3 regions of the Paenibacillus sp. TSM33 genome follow, and region 3 is predicted to be linked to each of the others. Evidence: riboswitches for the same ligand, from Rfam matches in the RefSeq annotation. Region 3 holds a riboswitch; each other region holds the start of a gene.
What was found. A riboswitch is a leader RNA that binds a small molecule or an ion and turns the genes downstream of it on or off. The one in region 3 is predicted to bind thiamine pyrophosphate.
Positions count from the first base shown of each region.

Region 1: another riboswitch for thiamine pyrophosphate. It lies ahead of thiC (phosphomethylpyrimidine synthase ThiC); the one in region 3 lies ahead of ACN6NF_RS01910 (ABC transporter substrate-binding protein).
Region 2: another riboswitch for thiamine pyrophosphate. It lies ahead of ACN6NF_RS13195 (thiamine phosphate synthase); the one in region 3 lies ahead of ACN6NF_RS01910 (ABC transporter substrate-binding protein).

Region 1 is NZ_JBLZXB010000009.1:129,548-134,971, reverse strand. Features, by position in the region: gene thiC (phosphomethylpyrimidine synthase ThiC) at 1-1,593, opposite strand, end outside; TPP riboswitch at 1,781-1,892, opposite strand; gene ACN6NF_RS03865 (IclR family transcriptional regulator) at 2,008-2,751, opposite strand; gene ACN6NF_RS03860 (alpha/beta hydrolase) at 3,050-4,087, shown strand; gene ACN6NF_RS03855 (Fe-Mn family superoxide dismutase) at 4,338-5,424, shown strand, end outside.
Region 2 is NZ_JBLZXB010000017.1:295,388-300,811, reverse strand. Features, by position in the region: gene ACN6NF_RS13205 (hypothetical protein) at 1-760, shown strand, start outside; gene ACN6NF_RS13200 (ABC-F family ATP-binding cassette domain-containing protein) at 944-2,497, shown strand; TPP riboswitch at 2,583-2,691, shown strand; partial or broken gene ACN6NF_RS13195 (thiamine phosphate synthase) at 3,018-3,605, shown strand; gene thiO (glycine oxidase ThiO) at 3,668-4,816, shown strand; gene thiS (sulfur carrier protein ThiS) at 4,813-5,016, shown strand; gene ACN6NF_RS13180 (thiazole synthase) at 5,019-5,424, shown strand, end outside.
Region 3 is NZ_JBLZXB010000006.1:15,807-21,230, reverse strand. Features, by position in the region: gene ACN6NF_RS01920 (bifunctional 2',3'-cyclic-nucleotide 2'-phosphodiesterase/3'-nucleotidase) at 1-1,217, opposite strand, end outside; gene ACN6NF_RS01915 (pyridoxamine 5'-phosphate oxidase family protein) at 1,436-1,870, opposite strand; TPP riboswitch at 2,139-2,248, shown strand; gene ACN6NF_RS01910 (ABC transporter substrate-binding protein) at 2,443-3,486, shown strand; gene ACN6NF_RS01905 (hypothetical protein) at 3,495-3,938, opposite strand; gene ACN6NF_RS01900 (thiamine-binding protein) at 3,998-4,291, shown strand; gene ACN6NF_RS01895 (ABC transporter permease) at 4,288-5,064, shown strand; gene ACN6NF_RS01890 (ABC transporter ATP-binding protein) at 5,110-5,424, shown strand, end outside.

The sequences.
Region 1 (5,424 bases), on a different contig from region 3:
AAAACGCGCCTTGGATAAAGCATCGTCCCGCTGCTGTGCCCGTGGATGGCCTTTCGCCAGATCGGCGGCATGTGCGGCAATTTTGTAGGTAATAACTCCCTCGCGGACATCATCCTTGTTCGGCAGACCCAAATGCTCTTTCGGCGTAACGTAGCACAGCATGGATGTCCCGAACCAACCGATCATGGCCGCCCCGATAGCTGAGGTAATATGATCATATCCTGGCGCGATATCCGTCGTCAGCGGCCCTAAAGTATAAAAGGGAGCTTCCTTACAAATCTCCATTTGTAAATCCACATTCTCCTTGATTTTGTGCATAGGGACATGTCCTGGCCCTTCAATCATGACTTGGACATCATGCTTCCATGCGATTTGCGTTAGCTCGCCCAACGTTTCCAGCTCCGCAAATTGTGCTTCATCATTCGCATCATAGATACTCCCTGGACGCAGACCATCCCCGAGAGAAAAGGCCACATCGTAGGCTTTCATAATTTCACAGATTTCTTCAAAATGCGTATACAAAAAATTCTCCTGATGGTGTGCAAGGCACCAGGCTGCCATGATCGACCCGCCCCGGGATACAATTCCCGTCATTCTATTCGCCGTCATCGGTATATATCGCAGCAATACACCCGCATGGATTGTAAAATAGTCCACTCCCTGCTCCGCCTGCTCAATCAGCGTGTCTCGATACAGTTCCCACGTCAGCTTCTCAGCTTCGCCGTTCACCTTTTCTAGTGCCTGATATAGCGGCACCGTTCCAATCGGTACAGGCGAATTCCTGATGATCCATTCGCGCGTCGTATGAATATTACGGCCTGTGGACAGGTCCATGACGGTGTCTGATCCCCAGCGTACAGCCCAGGTCATCTTCTCCACTTCTTCCTCAATGGAGGACGAAACCGCGGAATTCCCAATGTTTGCATTGATCTTCACGTGAAAATGGCGCCCAATAACCATGGGCTCGCTTTCCGGGTGATTGATATTAGAAGGTAAAATCGCTCGTCCAGCCGCCAACTCCTGCCGTACAAACTCGGGCTCTACTCCTTCACGGATCGCCGCAAATTCCATTTCGGGCGTAATGATCCCTTGCCGAGCATAATGCATTTGCGTCACGGTGCGTCCTTGCACAGCTCGAAGCGGACGGTTGGTCACGCCGGGAAATTCCACTGTCTCCCGTTTGGAGCCGGGCTTCAGCCCATTATCCTCCGGCTTAACGGCGCGGCCCTCGTAAGCCTCCACGTCCCCCCGTTCCAGTGCCCAAGCTCGTCGTAATGGTGGCAAGCCCTGATGGATATCCACCTGATAGGCTTCGTCCGTCATCGGACCGCTCGTATCGTACACACGCAACGGCTCATGATGCTCCATGCCCTCCGGCGTATGTGTGGGGTGCAGCGTAATTTCTCGCTCTGGCACGGCAATGTCCGGCCGAGAACCTTGAATATACACCTTACGGCTCCCCGGAAAGGGCTTTATCCCACTAGCTTGCTCCGCGTGGTCCTTCTCCCCCTCTACTTCTCTTATTCCCGTCAACCCTACATCTGCTAATTTCACTCCTGTTTCTTTTGTTCCTTCTGTTTCCGTCGGTTTCATGGTCCATTCCTCCCGTTTCGTTGAAATGACACACCGATCCGGAACCATTCCCAGGGTGGCGCTGATCTATGCAAAAAAGCCGGTTCCCTAGGGAACCGGCTAATCGAACGAGACAGCTATCCAAACCGTGCGCACGTGGAATAATCACATTCCAATGCGCGGCCGTAGATAGCAGCTGCGTATACATTTCAATGGCCGATTACTTCCCTACGCTGGTATGATCCAGATCAGGTGCAAAGGGTCCGGAATCTTGCCCGATTCCATCTCAGCCCGCATTACAGGCTCCCCCAGTAACTGTGATACTTACTATTCGCTTGAACTGGCGGCTATAACAGACAACCCGCCATCTCTATCAGACTACTTTAAATTTATGGCTTTGGCAACCCTCTATGGTTCCCTTTTGTGTTAACCCTGTTACGGGAGCATAAGCCCCATTTCCTTGGCCGCTTCGATCAAAATCGGAGCAAAATCATGCAGCGTCTCAGGCGCAAGTCGACTGACCGGACCGGATACAGATAAAGCCGCTGCCACCTGTCCCTTTCGGTTCACAATAGGCGCGGCCACAGCCGCAGCTCCTGGCTCACGTTCTTCATAGCTGGTCGCATAGCCCTTCTCACGAATGTCCTGGAGTTGGGCTTTATAAACCTCCGGGTCTACCGAAGGTGGCCATTCATCCCCGCTTAGCAGTACCTCCAGCTCCTGTGGCGGCATAAAAGCCGCCAGCACCTTGCTGGAGGCTCCCACAGCCAGCGGCATACGCGCTCCCACAGGCGCAACCCTGCGAATCGCCTGATTGCTCTGCACGGCTTGTATGCGAATACGCATGCTTCCATCCCGCAGGTACAAGCTCACCGTCTCCCCTAAGCGATCACGCAGTCCTTCCATTGCAGGCTGTAACAACACCGCTGGCTCATCGCTTTGGGACAAATGCGTGGACAGCTCCCATATGCGAAAGCCAAGCCGATATTTTTCCGTTTCGGCATTCCGAACGACAAACCCCCGATCCTCCAGCGTAGTCAAAAGACGATGAACGGTGCTTTTATGTAGACCAATTTGGGAGGCAATCTCCGTTAGACCAAGATCAGAATCTGCGGTAAAACACAGCAATATATCAAGTGCACGCTCTACAGCGCGGACGGTTAATTTACGGTCTTCCATCGCGAACCGCTCCTCTTGTATCCATATTCGTTTCACACTATGAAACATGGTTACATAAATTATATAAAATAGTCGCAGCCACTGTAAACCGATGTTTTTGTGACAACCACATTACAGAACAAGAACAAACATCGACAATTCTTTGCATCATTTTTACTTTTCCGGTTCAGGCGTTGACTTTGGATAATCCCCATCATACGATAATAGGTATCTATACGGACATACCCTACTATTTTCAAGTGGAATTATACCTAAATTCTATGATTCGAAAATCAATTTTATATAAGGAGGCTCTTACATGATTTCGACATCCCAGCGCAACGCTCAGCTACAGACCGCTGTTCAGGAGCCGTCCACCCCACTCTTTAATCCCCGTCTGCTGCGGTTCAAGCACATTGTGATTGCTCTGCTGCTGTCGGTTGTATTTTTTCTGTTGTTTTGCTTTATTGCCTTGCATGCTTACATCGCTTGGGTACTTACGAATCCCACTGTCGCACCCTTGTACTCTAATCCGATGCAGGCCAAAGGTATGCCATATGAGGAAGTCAGCTTCCCAGCCAAAGATGGCAGCCGTATGGTACAAGGCTGGTATATTCCGGCAGATCAATCGCGGAAAACGATTATTTTCAGTCATGGTTATGGGGCTAACCGTGAAGAAAGCTGGATTCCCATGTATGATCTGGCGCATTATGCCCATCGTTTGAACTTTAATGTGGTTATGTTCGATTACGGATTCGCTTCACAAAACAGCAAAGCCGTCGCAACCGGAGGTAAGGCGGAATCCCAACAGCTTCTTGGGGCCATCCAGCTTGCAAAGCAACGTGGCTCATCGGAAATTATCGTATGGGGCTTCTCTATGGGAGCAGGAACCGCACTTCAAGCGGGCTTGCAAACCAAAGATGTGGACGCAATGATCTTGGACAGCACTTTCCTACTCGAACCGGATACGCTATACCATAACATTCACAATCAAATTAATCTGCCGAGACATCCATCTTTGGAAATTCTGGAATTGCTGTTTCCAGTCTTAAACGGCACCAGCTTGCATCAGATTCCATATCAGGAGGTTAAAAAGGAGGACTATCCGTTTCCAATCATGTTCGTGCATGGTACACAGGATGAAAAAGCTCCTTACCCCATTGCGGAAAAGCTCGCTGCCAATCAGACCAACCCGCTTTCCAGTGTATGGATTGTTAAAAACGGGATACATGAGCTCATTTTCAGAGAGCACCCCCGTGAATATCTGCGACGGGTCTCGACATTTTTAAGCAGTGTACAGGATCTGGAGGACAAGAAAACCACCGCCGATGCCCACAAACAAACGACTACGAACTAAAATTATTTTTCGAAAATACTCTTCTTCGCTTAAAGAAGCCTGGCTATGGTCACTTAACTCGTGCCGTAGGCGGGCTTCTTTTTTTATTTTCCAGAGTCATTATTGTTCTGTGTAACAGATGTGACCCGAATGAAGTGAGTTCATAGACATATTTCCGATGAGACGGCGAATATACTGGGTACGTATGCATCCAGGACAGATCTGCTAGATCTGCCGGATAGCCATGGTGGGATACGGGAGGTAAAAAACGATGCTGAGTACTTATGGGTCTTTTCTGCCCTTACGTGTGCTGGAGGAAATTCGTCATTGGAAGCAGCAGGAAAGTTGGCATGTGGAAGTGATTAAATCCGCTACGGAAGGGCTAGAGCCTGCTTATGTGCGGCTGCTGGATGATTGGCGAACCGTATTTGAACAAACGGAACGCACCGCCATAGAGCTGCTTGAAGAACAACGAAGCGCGCTTGATCCGGCAGAACAAGCATGGCAACATCAGGAGAAAAAAGCGTCGGCTACCCCCCAAGCTCATACACACCAGCTAGAACCTTCAGCACATTCAAGGGGGTCAGACGCATCAGCAACTGGAGAGAAACCGTTGTCCGAAGTAGCCTTGAATTCACAGCCTGCCTCACAGGAATTAAATCGTCGATTGGACGATTTGTTGCAAACCGCAAACCGTCAATCACAAGAATATGTACGGCAGCTAGGTTTGCTGACTGAGCACAGTCATGCATTACGTCAGCAGCCAAAATCCGCCGGAATTGTAATACACGCAGCACATGAAAGTCAATATTTCCTGATCTCGACAACTCCCTTTCAAGAGCCCGGCTCCATCGCGCGAGCCGCTGGATTGTATCATATAGCGGCAGAGGGTGGGGATTACCCGGAGCAAGCGTTTCGAGAGCGGCAAGCGGGCATAAGAGGAGAAGGCTCAGGGGCCACTAAAGGCGCCCCGGCCGGTCAGGCACAACCTTCGACAACGGAAAAAACCTTAACCGGTCGCCCGGTTCCTGTGGGGGGACATCGGCTCCCACCGCTCCCTTATCCTTATAATGCACTTGAACCGTACATTGATGAAAAGACGATGCGTATTCACCATAACAAGCATCATTTGAGCTATGTGAATGATCTGAACAAAGCGGAAAAAAAGCTGGAAGAAGCCCGCAAAACAGGTGATTTTGACCTCGTAAAGCATTGGGAACGTGAACTGGCATTTAACGGTGCAGGTCATTATCTGCATACCCTTTTTTGGACGATCATGAGTCCTCAAGGCGGTGGAAAACCAAGCGGGCCGCTGGCGGAACAGATTAAAAAGGATTTTGGCAGCTACGATGCCTTCA
Region 2 (5,424 bases), on a different contig from region 3:
AGCACTGGCCACGTTCTTGCACACTTTCTTCACTAATATGGGCATTGATGGAGATACAACAGCACAACGTGCGTTATTGGATTACATACCAGTCGTTGTAATTCTGGATTATGATGGTTATTATACGTTCGCTTCAGCAACCTACAAAGATACGTATGGACAAGCGGTCATAGACCCCAAGTGGAGCGAAAAAAAGCCTTATGCCTATGTTGATGCAGCAGGCAATAGTGTGGGATTCACCCTGGACAATTATCTGCACGCATATGATGCGCGGAATCACAGATGGGTGGAGGGTTTCCAAAGGGAGCTTGAGGGTCAGACCCCTATTTCGTTACTGAATGATCCCAAAACATTTGAGCAAATGCGTCGTTCTACCATAGTTCGTAGCGTTCAGGAGGACTTGGCTCGAATGATTAATATCCACAACGAAAAGGCATCACGTAACGGCATATCTTATACGTTCACCCTACCACTTATTCCACAAGAGGAGTGGTATAACACGGTAGATGATGTGGGGATGATCGCTTTTGTCCAAGGTATTCCAGTTGGAGACAGGTATTACAATAACTACGGGTTTGGTGGTGGCAGAGTCGTTAGAAAGCAACCTATTATCGGTGGCATAGAACCAGACACTGGAATGAAATATTTTTATAGAGATTCATGTCCAGCTCCCTTTAAAGCGATTGAACATTTTACAAATGAAAAATCTGCGGCAGCTGCGGGGTACTTCGAGTATCAACATTATAATGACTTGAAATAATCACCCTCCGGGGTGGTTTTTCTTTTTTAGAATAATCTATATGAAAAACCTTAAATTTCGCTGTTTTCAATATTCCGATAAGGTTGCTGGATGTGCTACAATAAAACTTTGAAAGAAACGAAATGTAATATGAAATAAGAACAGTCGGCAGTGCCGATGACAATAAGGAGCCAAAAACAGCTTATGAGTTTATTGACTGTAGAAAATGTATCCCACAACTTTGGAGATCGTGCATTATTTAAAAATGTTTCCTTTCGATTACTTGCGGGGGAACGTGTAGGATTGGTAGGAGCTAACGGTGTTGGTAAATCGACACTCATGAACATTCTGACTGGAAAATTGCTTAAAGATGAAGGCAAAGTGGAATGGACTCCACGTGTACGTTATGGCTATCTGGATCAGCACACCAAGCTGACGCCAGGTAAAACAGTACGTGATGTATTAAAAGACGCTTTTCTTCCTTTGTTGGAATTGGAAAAGGAAATGATGCAAATTACTGACAAAATGGGAGAGGCTTCTCCCGAAGAGTTGGAAGTCTTGCTGGAACAGATGGGAGAAATTCAAGAGCAACTGGATATGGGGGATTTTTACCTCATTGATGTGAAGGTTGAAGAAATGGCGAATGGATTAGGTCTCTCTGCCATCGGACTGGATCGGGATGTAGCAGCACTTAGTGGGGGGCAACGGACAAAGGTGCTTCTTGCTAAGTTGCTGTTGGAAAAGCCGAATGTACTGCTGCTGGATGAGCCTACCAACTATTTGGATGTAGAGCATATTGAATGGCTTACGCGATATTTGAAGGATTATCCCTATGCTTTTATCCTAATTTCACATGATACTGAATTTATGAACCAGGTTGTTAATGTCATCTACCATCTTGAATTTGCTAAGATGACCCGTTATTCAGCTAACTATGAAAAGTTTCTTGAAATGGCGGATCTGAACAAAGCCCAGCATATTGATGCATATGAGAAGCAGCAGGAATATATTAAGAAACAGGAAGATTTTATTCAGCGCAATAAAGCGCGCGCATCTACATCAGGCCGTGCAAAAAGCCGTGAAAAGCAGCTTGATCGGATCGAACGTATTGATAAGCCTGAAGAAGCCGCAAAGCCAACCTTTCAGTTCAAAGAAGCCCGTGCAAGCGGGAAAACGGTTTTTGAGGGGATTGATTTTGAAATTGGCTACACTCATGCCCTTTTGCCTAAAATGTCTATGACGATCGAACGTGGCGAAAAGATCGCAATTGTTGGCTGCAATGGTGTTGGTAAGTCTACGTTGCTCAAAACCATTCTTGGGAAAATACCTCCAATCAGCGGAAAAACCTATCAAGGGGATTTCTTGCAGCCTGCTTATTTTGAACAGGAAGTAAAGGCGGAGAAAATTACACCGATTGACGATGTATGGAATGAATTTCCGCATTTGAATCAGCATGAAGTACGAGCGCATTTGGCGCGCTGTGGTTTGAAGAATGAGCATATCACCCGGCCTTTGTCTGCGCTTAGTGGTGGAGAACAGGCTAAAGTCCGCCTTTGTAAACTGTTAATGCGTGAGAGCAACTGGGTACTGTTTGATGAGCCTACCAACCACTTGGATGTCAAAGCAAAGGATGAACTCAAACGCGCTTTGAAGGAATACAAAGGGACCGTATTACTTGTATCCCACGAACCGGACTTTTACGAGGACTGGGTAACCAAAACGTGGAATGTAGAAGAGTGGTCTAGTAAAGTTAACTAAAATCCAGTTCTGACAAATTTCACACGACGTGGGGTTTGCAGAATTAGGAAAATATGCTAAGCTATCTTTAGCTGATACAATAAAATAGTCACACTAGGGGAGCCGCCCATGCGGCTGAGACGGAATAAATGGATTTCGGACCCTTTGTACCTGATCTGGGTTATGCCAGCGTAGGGAAGTGAGTTCCGTACAAACAAGGTAGCAGCTCTTTACTTTTGTTTGCGCGGGGAACGATATACGTCTACGGATATAATGTCCGTTTGATTTCGAACGTTCGTCAAACCACTTCCTTTGGAAGTGGTTTTTTGCATTTCAATCATCTTCATTTGTTCGAGCTTCCGTAGACGATTTTACATACGATCTCCTTTCATTATTGCTGGCACATGTGGCTGCTCCGTATGATATTACCTAATATGGGGCTGTAACTATATAGGTTCAGCTTATCCGATTATTTTATAACACTAGTTCAATTTTTTAGTCCAAGAGAGGTGAAAATGAGATCGAATTACACGTAATTACGATGGAAAGTGTCTCCTGCGTGAATGTACCCCAAGTGGCTGCTGCTATTTGTCCTTGTATTCATTATGTACACGCACGTTTGAAACAGAAGGGTGCCTCTGCTTTGCTTTCTTTGACTCGTAGCATGATCGAGCAGGGAGTTCCTTTGCAGCAAATTGTAGTAAATGACCGTGTGGACATAGCTATGCTTACCTTTGTAGGAGCTGTCCAGCTACCAGCTAATGGGTTATCTGTGGTGGATGCAAAAAGTCTAATTCCGAAGGGTACACGATGTGGAGTGTCTGTACATTCCTTGGAGGAGGCGCAGACTGCTGAGCAGGCGGGAGCAGACTATGTACTATTTGGCCATGTATATAAGACCCATTGTAAGAGCGGTCTTGTACCGCGGGGTGTAGCACAGCTTGAACGCATTTGCAGATTGTCGGACATTCCGGTGATAGCGCTGGGAGGCATACAACCTCACCATGTTCCAGAGCTTTATCATGCCGGAGCAAGCGGAATTGCAGTGATGTCTGGTATATGGGAAGCAGAGTCACCCGTTGCAGCAGCGATGGAATATAGGCGAATGATAGATCTTGTAGTTCACGAATCTGTAGCAAGAAACAAGACTAAAGAAAGCGGAATACTCACTGGAGAGGAGACACGGAACAAATGCCAAAGACACATACAGAGACAAAAGCGATAGGACACGCTGAATGCTTGGTCATAGGCGGAGGTGTGATCGGCAGTTCCATTGCTTATCATGTGGCTAAGGAGGGAAGAAGTACGATCATGCTGGAACGATGGATCCCTGGTGAGGGAGCATCAGGAGCAGCGGTGGGAATGCTGGCAGCGGAAAGTGAAGAGTTCGCAGACCATGAGCTGGCACGATTTGCCCGTACAAGTCGAGATGCATTCCCTGACCTTATCTGTGATTTGGAACGTTTATCGGGTATTTCAGTGGAATTTCGAACAGAAGGCTTTGTGACCCCCTTTCGTTCGGAAGCTGAGGGCCAAAAACGCTGGAATGCTGCCAATATGCGAGAGGATGATTGTCCTGTTTGGTGGGATGCCAGGGAAGTGGCCCGGCGGATTCCCGGCTTGGCAGATCAAGTAATTGGGGCTATATACCGATCAAAGGAGACACAAGTGGCCCCTGTTCAGCTTAGTCGTGCTTATGCAGGGGCAGCTGCGGTACTGGGAGCAACAATATGGTCCGGAACTCAAGCTGAGGAACTGGTCATACAGGACGGTCGAGTTTGCGGTGTGCAAACAGATAGTGGATTTTTTTCCTGCGATCAGGTCGTGATTGCCGCAGGCTTGGACAGCTTGAAATTGCTAGAACAGATTGGATTTGATTATCCACTTTATCCGGTTAAGGGCGAAGCGGTAGCAGTCTCCTTGAAGGATCATCCGTTGGATTATACCATTTATGCCGACGATGTTTACCTTGTGCCTAAACAGAATAACGAGCTTTGGATTGGTGCGACGAGTCTTCCGCATCAATATGACAAAGAGGTGACCGTAGGAGGCTTAGAAGGACTCTTAGCACGTGCATCTGCCTGGTTGCCCCGTGTACAAGAAGCTTCTTTTATACGTGCTTGGGCAGGCTTACGTCCGCAGGCAACTGCAGAGCGTCCTTTCATTGGCCCTATTCCTGGAGTAGAGGGTGCCTATGCTGCAGTCGGGCATTATCGCAACGGTGTCCTGCTTAGTGATGCGACTGGACGAGCGATGGCAGCCATGCTTAAAGGGGCTGGTGCGGCTGCACTTGGAATAAGCAAATTTTCTTCTGAACTCCTCAAGGAGGAAAGCTTATGAAGCTGACCATTAACGGACAGAGCATGACCATTTCTAATCGAATTACTCGTGTGGATCAATTGCTGCATGAACTTGATTTAAAGGTGAAAACCGTAGTGGTAGAGCTGAATCGGCATATATTGACCCGTGAAGATCATCATGAAACGGTACTTAAGGATGGAGATTGCCTGGAAATTGTACATTTTGTAGGAGGCGGTTGATCATGTTAACCATTGGAAAAGCAACTTTTACCTCAAGGCTGTTGCTGGGAACAGGGAAATTTTCGGATTTGGATATCCAATCCCAAGCCGTAGAGGCTGCTGAGACGGAAATATTAACGTTTGCCGTGCGTAGATTGAATTTAGAGGAACGGGATAAGCAGCATTTTCTTGATACACTGGATTTGAGCCAGTATACACTTCTTCCCAACACAGCAGGAGCAACAACGGCAGAGGAGGCAATCCGTATAGCCAAGTTGGCAAAAGCTTCCGGCTTGTGCGATATGATTAAGGTGGAGGTCATTGGGGATAGCAAGACGCTGTTGCCTGACCCTTTTGAAACGTTGAAAGCTAGTGAAAAGCTGCTAGAGGAAGGCTTTGTTGTACTGCCCTACATATCGGATGATGTGA
Region 3 (5,424 bases):
TGTGCATTTGTCACAATTTGAATGGACGGGTCATCCTGCACTAATGCAAAGTAGCTGGTAATCGGTGCAGTCGTTGTACCGACAGGTTGACGAATATAATCCAGCGTTCCTTGGTGCTCTTCTTTAACCGCTTCAACCAGTTTAAAATCAGGAATAAACTGCGCAGCCTGATTAGTGGTACTCACAACTGGACGAACTTGAGACTGAGAGTCGATGACGTGCCACTCACGGTTTTTCTTTTCAAGGCTCAGATCAATAATACCCAGATCCTTGCCCCACGATGAAGCTTCTACTGCTGGTACGCCATTAATGGTTCCTTTATCCAGATCTACCCCGCTCATATCTTTAAAATCTGAGCTTGGGAAAGATTTATGAGCATGCCCAAACAAAATCGCGTTAATTCCGTCTACCTTGCTCAAATATTTAACGGCATTTTCCATCATTGGCGTTTGCGGCACATCCTCATACCCTGTATGTGCAAGCACGACAATAATGTCAGCCCCTTCTGTTTTCATTTGAGGAATAAACTTTTTGGCTGTTTCCACAATATCCTTCGTAACGACCTTATCCTTCAAATTGGCTTCATCCCACTGCATAATTTGAGGTGTTACCAGACCGATTACACCCACTCTGAGTGTGTGCTCTTCGCCCTTCTCATCCATTACTGTTTTATCAAGAATCTGATAAGGGGTAAAATAGTTTTTAGTAGCTTGGCCCCCTTTATTAACATAAACGTTCGCATTTACGTAAGGAAAGTCAGCGCCCTTGAGGGATTTGTCCAGAAAGTCGAGACCGTAGTTGAATTCATGGTTACCCACTGTAGCTGCATCATAGCCCATCAAGTTCATCATCTTATAGACCGGATGAACACCGCCTTCTTTCTCAAAGGTTTTGTTGCGGGCCATATAATCGCCTAATGGGTTGCCCTGCAGCAAATCACCGTTATCAAACAGCATACTGTTTCTTGTTTCACTACGTGCCTTCTGGATCAAACTAGCTGTACTAACCAAGCCATATTCGTTGGTTTCTTTGTCTGAATAGTAATCATAATTCATCAGCGCCCCATGAATATCCGTTGTCTCCATGATCCGCAGATTCACCGTAGCGCTATCGCGGGAATCGCTAGCTGCCCAGGATGGAGCTGCTGAAAACACCAGCAGGCTGCAAGCTACAACTGCTGCTGTAAACCCTTTAAACCAATTTTTACGAAATAACAAAATATACCCCTCCTCATTAAGGTGTATGCCTCATATACATACTTTTGCACATATATGTAAGCTTTGAACCCACCATTCCTATTTTAATCCAACGTAGGACAAAAGAGTAGTCATTTGCTTAAAATATTTATGAAAAAGTAATTAGTTTCTGCACAAAAAAAGCCAGTAAATCTCCTGAAAAGGTCGGGAATTTACTGACTTATAAATTTATATTGTTTCTATTTCGTCCACACTTGGCGCTCCGTTTGTTGACCCACGTACTCAATACGAGTCGGATTGACGTCTAAAATGACATAATCGGGATCATCCGGTCCAGAAAACCATTTTTTCAGAGAGTCATTCCACACTTGTTTGCGTAACCCCTCATCAGCTGTAACCTGGACGGTAGCTTCCACTTCCAAGACTTCCTTCGTGCCACCCACTTCATAACCCAGCAGCAGATAAGCATTCGGATTGTCCTTTAGCTCCTCCACTTTATGTGTTTTGCGATCTGTCGCCAGATGAATGTTCATTCCATCGTTAAAAAGGGCCATATAGCGTACCTTCGGTTTCCCGTCCTCTACCGTACCTAACGAGCAAAATTTGTTGTTATCCAAAGCCTTCACGATGGCCTGTTCCAGCTGACTACGATCCAATGTCTCCGTTTTACCCACAGTACAACAACTCCTTTTTACGAATTAGAATTCTATAGGGCTATGCCACTTTGGCACCAGCTCTTCTGGACATACTGTGCAGCTGTTCTGAAATAACATGACCGGATCAGTTCTGAATGATTCATGTTCATTTTCAGATCGAAGCTCACAGTAAAAGTGTACCCTGTCGTTCGGCAAATGAACCGTGAGCGCTTCCTTAAGGCTGGACAGACCCGCCTTCAAGGCATATAATCGTCGTAGTAAACCCGAATAACGAACCCATTAAACCATACAATGCCAGGGGTGCTGGAATCGGCCGGCTGAGAGTGTGTCCCAAGACACTGACCCTTACAACCTGATCTGGGTAATGCCAGCGTAGGAATGCTTAAGCAAGATGTACCTTTTATTAAAACAGGACATCCCTTACTTTGGTATATACAAGCGCAAGCGTCCCGAATCTCGGGGCGCTTTTTTTGTTGAAGATGAAGTTGTTGGAAAGATTGCGTTCCGGCAGATGTTATTTTGTGAAAATGGGGAACATAAGCTGTCTGATTGGACGGATAACGGGTAATTAAAAAGGAGAGAACACAACGATGAAGCGCATGAAAATGTTAAGCCTGAGTATGGTCAGTCTATGGCTCATGGCTCTGACTCTGGCCGCTTGCGGCGGCAATCACCCTACATCGCAAAAGGAGGTTCCTGCTGCCGACACTTCAACGTCTACCTCGGCAAAGGGGCTCAAAGATGTTAAAGTCGTACTTGACTGGACACCCAATACGAATCACACGGGACTCTATGTCGCCAAGGACAAAGGATTTTACGAAAAAGCAGGCTTAAATGTCCAAATTGTTCAACCTGGTTCAGGGGGAGCCGACCAAATGGTTGCTTCGAATGCTGCACCTTTTGGTATCAGCTATCAAGAAGGCGTCACTCAGGCTCGCATCCAAGGCGTACCACTCGTATCTATCGCTGCGGTGATTCAGCATAACACCTCTGGCTTCGCAGCTCCGGTAAACCGCGGAATTAAAAGCCCGAAAGATTTCGAGGGTAAAAGCTACGGCGGCTGGGGTTCTCCTGTAGAAGAAGCGGTCATGAAATCCATCATGGACTCAGACCAAGGTGATGTGAGCAAAGTGAAAATCGTCAATATGGGCAATGCAGACTATTTTACAGCCGTGAAGCGGGATATTGACTTTGCCTGGATATTTTACGCATGGACCGGGATTGAGGCCAAGCTTCGAGGCGAGCCCTTGGATATGCTGTATGTAAAAGATTATTCCAAAAGTCTCGATTACTATACACCTGTAATTGTGAGCAATGAACAGACGATAAAAAACGATCCTGACCTAGTCAAAGCGTTCATGGACGCTACCGCACAAGGCTATGAATACACCATCGCCCATCCGGAAGAAGCCGCAGATATCTTAAGCAAAGCTGTGCCGGAGCTGGACAAAAAACTGGTACTTGCTAGCCAAAAATGGCTAAGCCCGCGTTATCAGGACGATGCCACGCAATGGGGCGTACAAAAAGCGGAGGTATGGCAAAACTACTCAGACTGGATGTATGAACGCAAGCTGCTCAGCAAACCTTTGGAAGTCGATAAAGCCTTCACAAACGACTTCTTGCCCAAGCGTTGATCATTTTGTTAAAACGCTAAATTACCAGCTAAATAAGACTGAGCTAGAAAAGTGAACGAGGCTCCACTACGCGGACGGATGGTGCTTCCCAGCGCCACCGCCCCCGGATTTCTCGAAATAAAGTCCTCAGCAGGGTAGAAATCCAGGGACAAAAGCGACCGCTTCGCTTGTACAGCACCATTCCGTCCACTTCGTTCTCGTTCCACTTGGTCTACTTCTTTAGTCTCATGGTATCTAAACGCAAAAGCAGGTGCGCTTATGTGTAAAAATGCCACACAACTTAGCTTTAAAAATAAGGTGCTTTTAAGACGGTTGGCAGCGGAGCGGTTCATTTGAATCTGGAGAAGCGAAGCGGTCGCCTTTGCTGTTGGATTCTTACCTTTAAAAATTAATTCAAAGAATCCCCCGGCAACAGCGATCGTAAGATCAAATGAAACGCGAAGCGGTCTCAACCACCTTAAACCAATCTTATTTTCCTAGAACTTAAAACTAAAGGACAGGTGAAATTCACATGGCTAATACACTTCTTAGTATTCAAGTCATCCCTAAAACTCCTAATAACGAAGACTCTTATCCCTATGTAGACAAGGCGATTGAGTTCATCCAGCGTTCCGGTGTCAAGCATCAGGTAAATCCATTGGATACGACAATGGAGGGCGAACTGGACGAACTGCTGAAAGTCGTCAAAGATATGCACGAGGCCTTGACAGAAGCTGGAAGTCCCAGTGTCATTTCACAGATCAAAATCGCACATAACCCGCAGGGCATCAGCATGAACAAGCTGACCGAGAAGTATCGCCCATGAATCCGAAAGGCAAGAACGCATCCTGGTGGAAAAGCGTATGGCCGCCCCTTGTGGCGGTCCTCTTCTTTTTAGCGGCTTGGCAGGGAGCGGTTTCCTATTTACATATTGAATCCTGGCTGCTGCCAGCTCCATCCCTAATCGTTCAAGAGGGCATGGCGCAATCGGCGTTGCTTGGCACCCATACATGGGCTACGATTCGCCTGACACTTGCGGGATTTGCTATAGGGACAGCAACTGGACTGTTGATCGCCATCGTTCTTCATACGATTCCTTTTCTCAAATCTGCTCTGTACCCGCTCTTGATCCTTAGCCAAAACATTCCGATTATCGCCCTCGGTCCGTTGCTCATGGTATGGTTCGGTTTTGGCGTGCTGCCCAAGCTTATGGTCATTACATTAGTATGCTTTTTTCCCGTGGCTGTAGCAGCCATGGATGGGCTGACACGGACAGACCGTATGATGATGAACTATATGCGGATGTCGGGTGCAAGCCGCCGGGCTATTTTTATGAAGCTGGAGCTGCCTCACTCCCTGCCACAAGTCTTTTCTGGCATTAAAATCGCTGCTACCTACAGTGTGATGGGCGCGATTATTGCCGAATGGATTGGAGCCAGTGAAGGAATTGGATATTATATGTTGCTGCAAAAATCTGCCTATCGTACGGATCTCATTTTTGCCGCTATCGGTATTATTGTTACACTCAGCTTACTGATGTTTGTCGTTATTCTACTACTGGAGAAATGGTTGGTGCACTGGAAGCCCGATCAAGAATAGCCTTCACATATTGCATTAAAGCATTAATGAAAGGACGTGGCACATATGAGTCTGCATCCGACGGACTTGACATCACCACCCGTGGCTGATGAACAGCAACAAGCCGGAGAACCGCAGGCAATGGCACCTGCTCCTCCTGCTATGGAATTGGACGGGATCAGCCTCGCCTTCCGGGAAAAGCGAAGCTCACTGCCTGTACTACAGGATGTATCCATTACCGTTAAGCCGGGCGAATTTGTCTCCCTCATTGGTCCGTCAGGCAGTGGCAAAAGTACGCTGTTTCACATCATCGGCGGGCTGCTCAAGCCGCAGCAGGGACATATTCGTATGCATGGACAGGACGTGACTGGTGAACGCGGT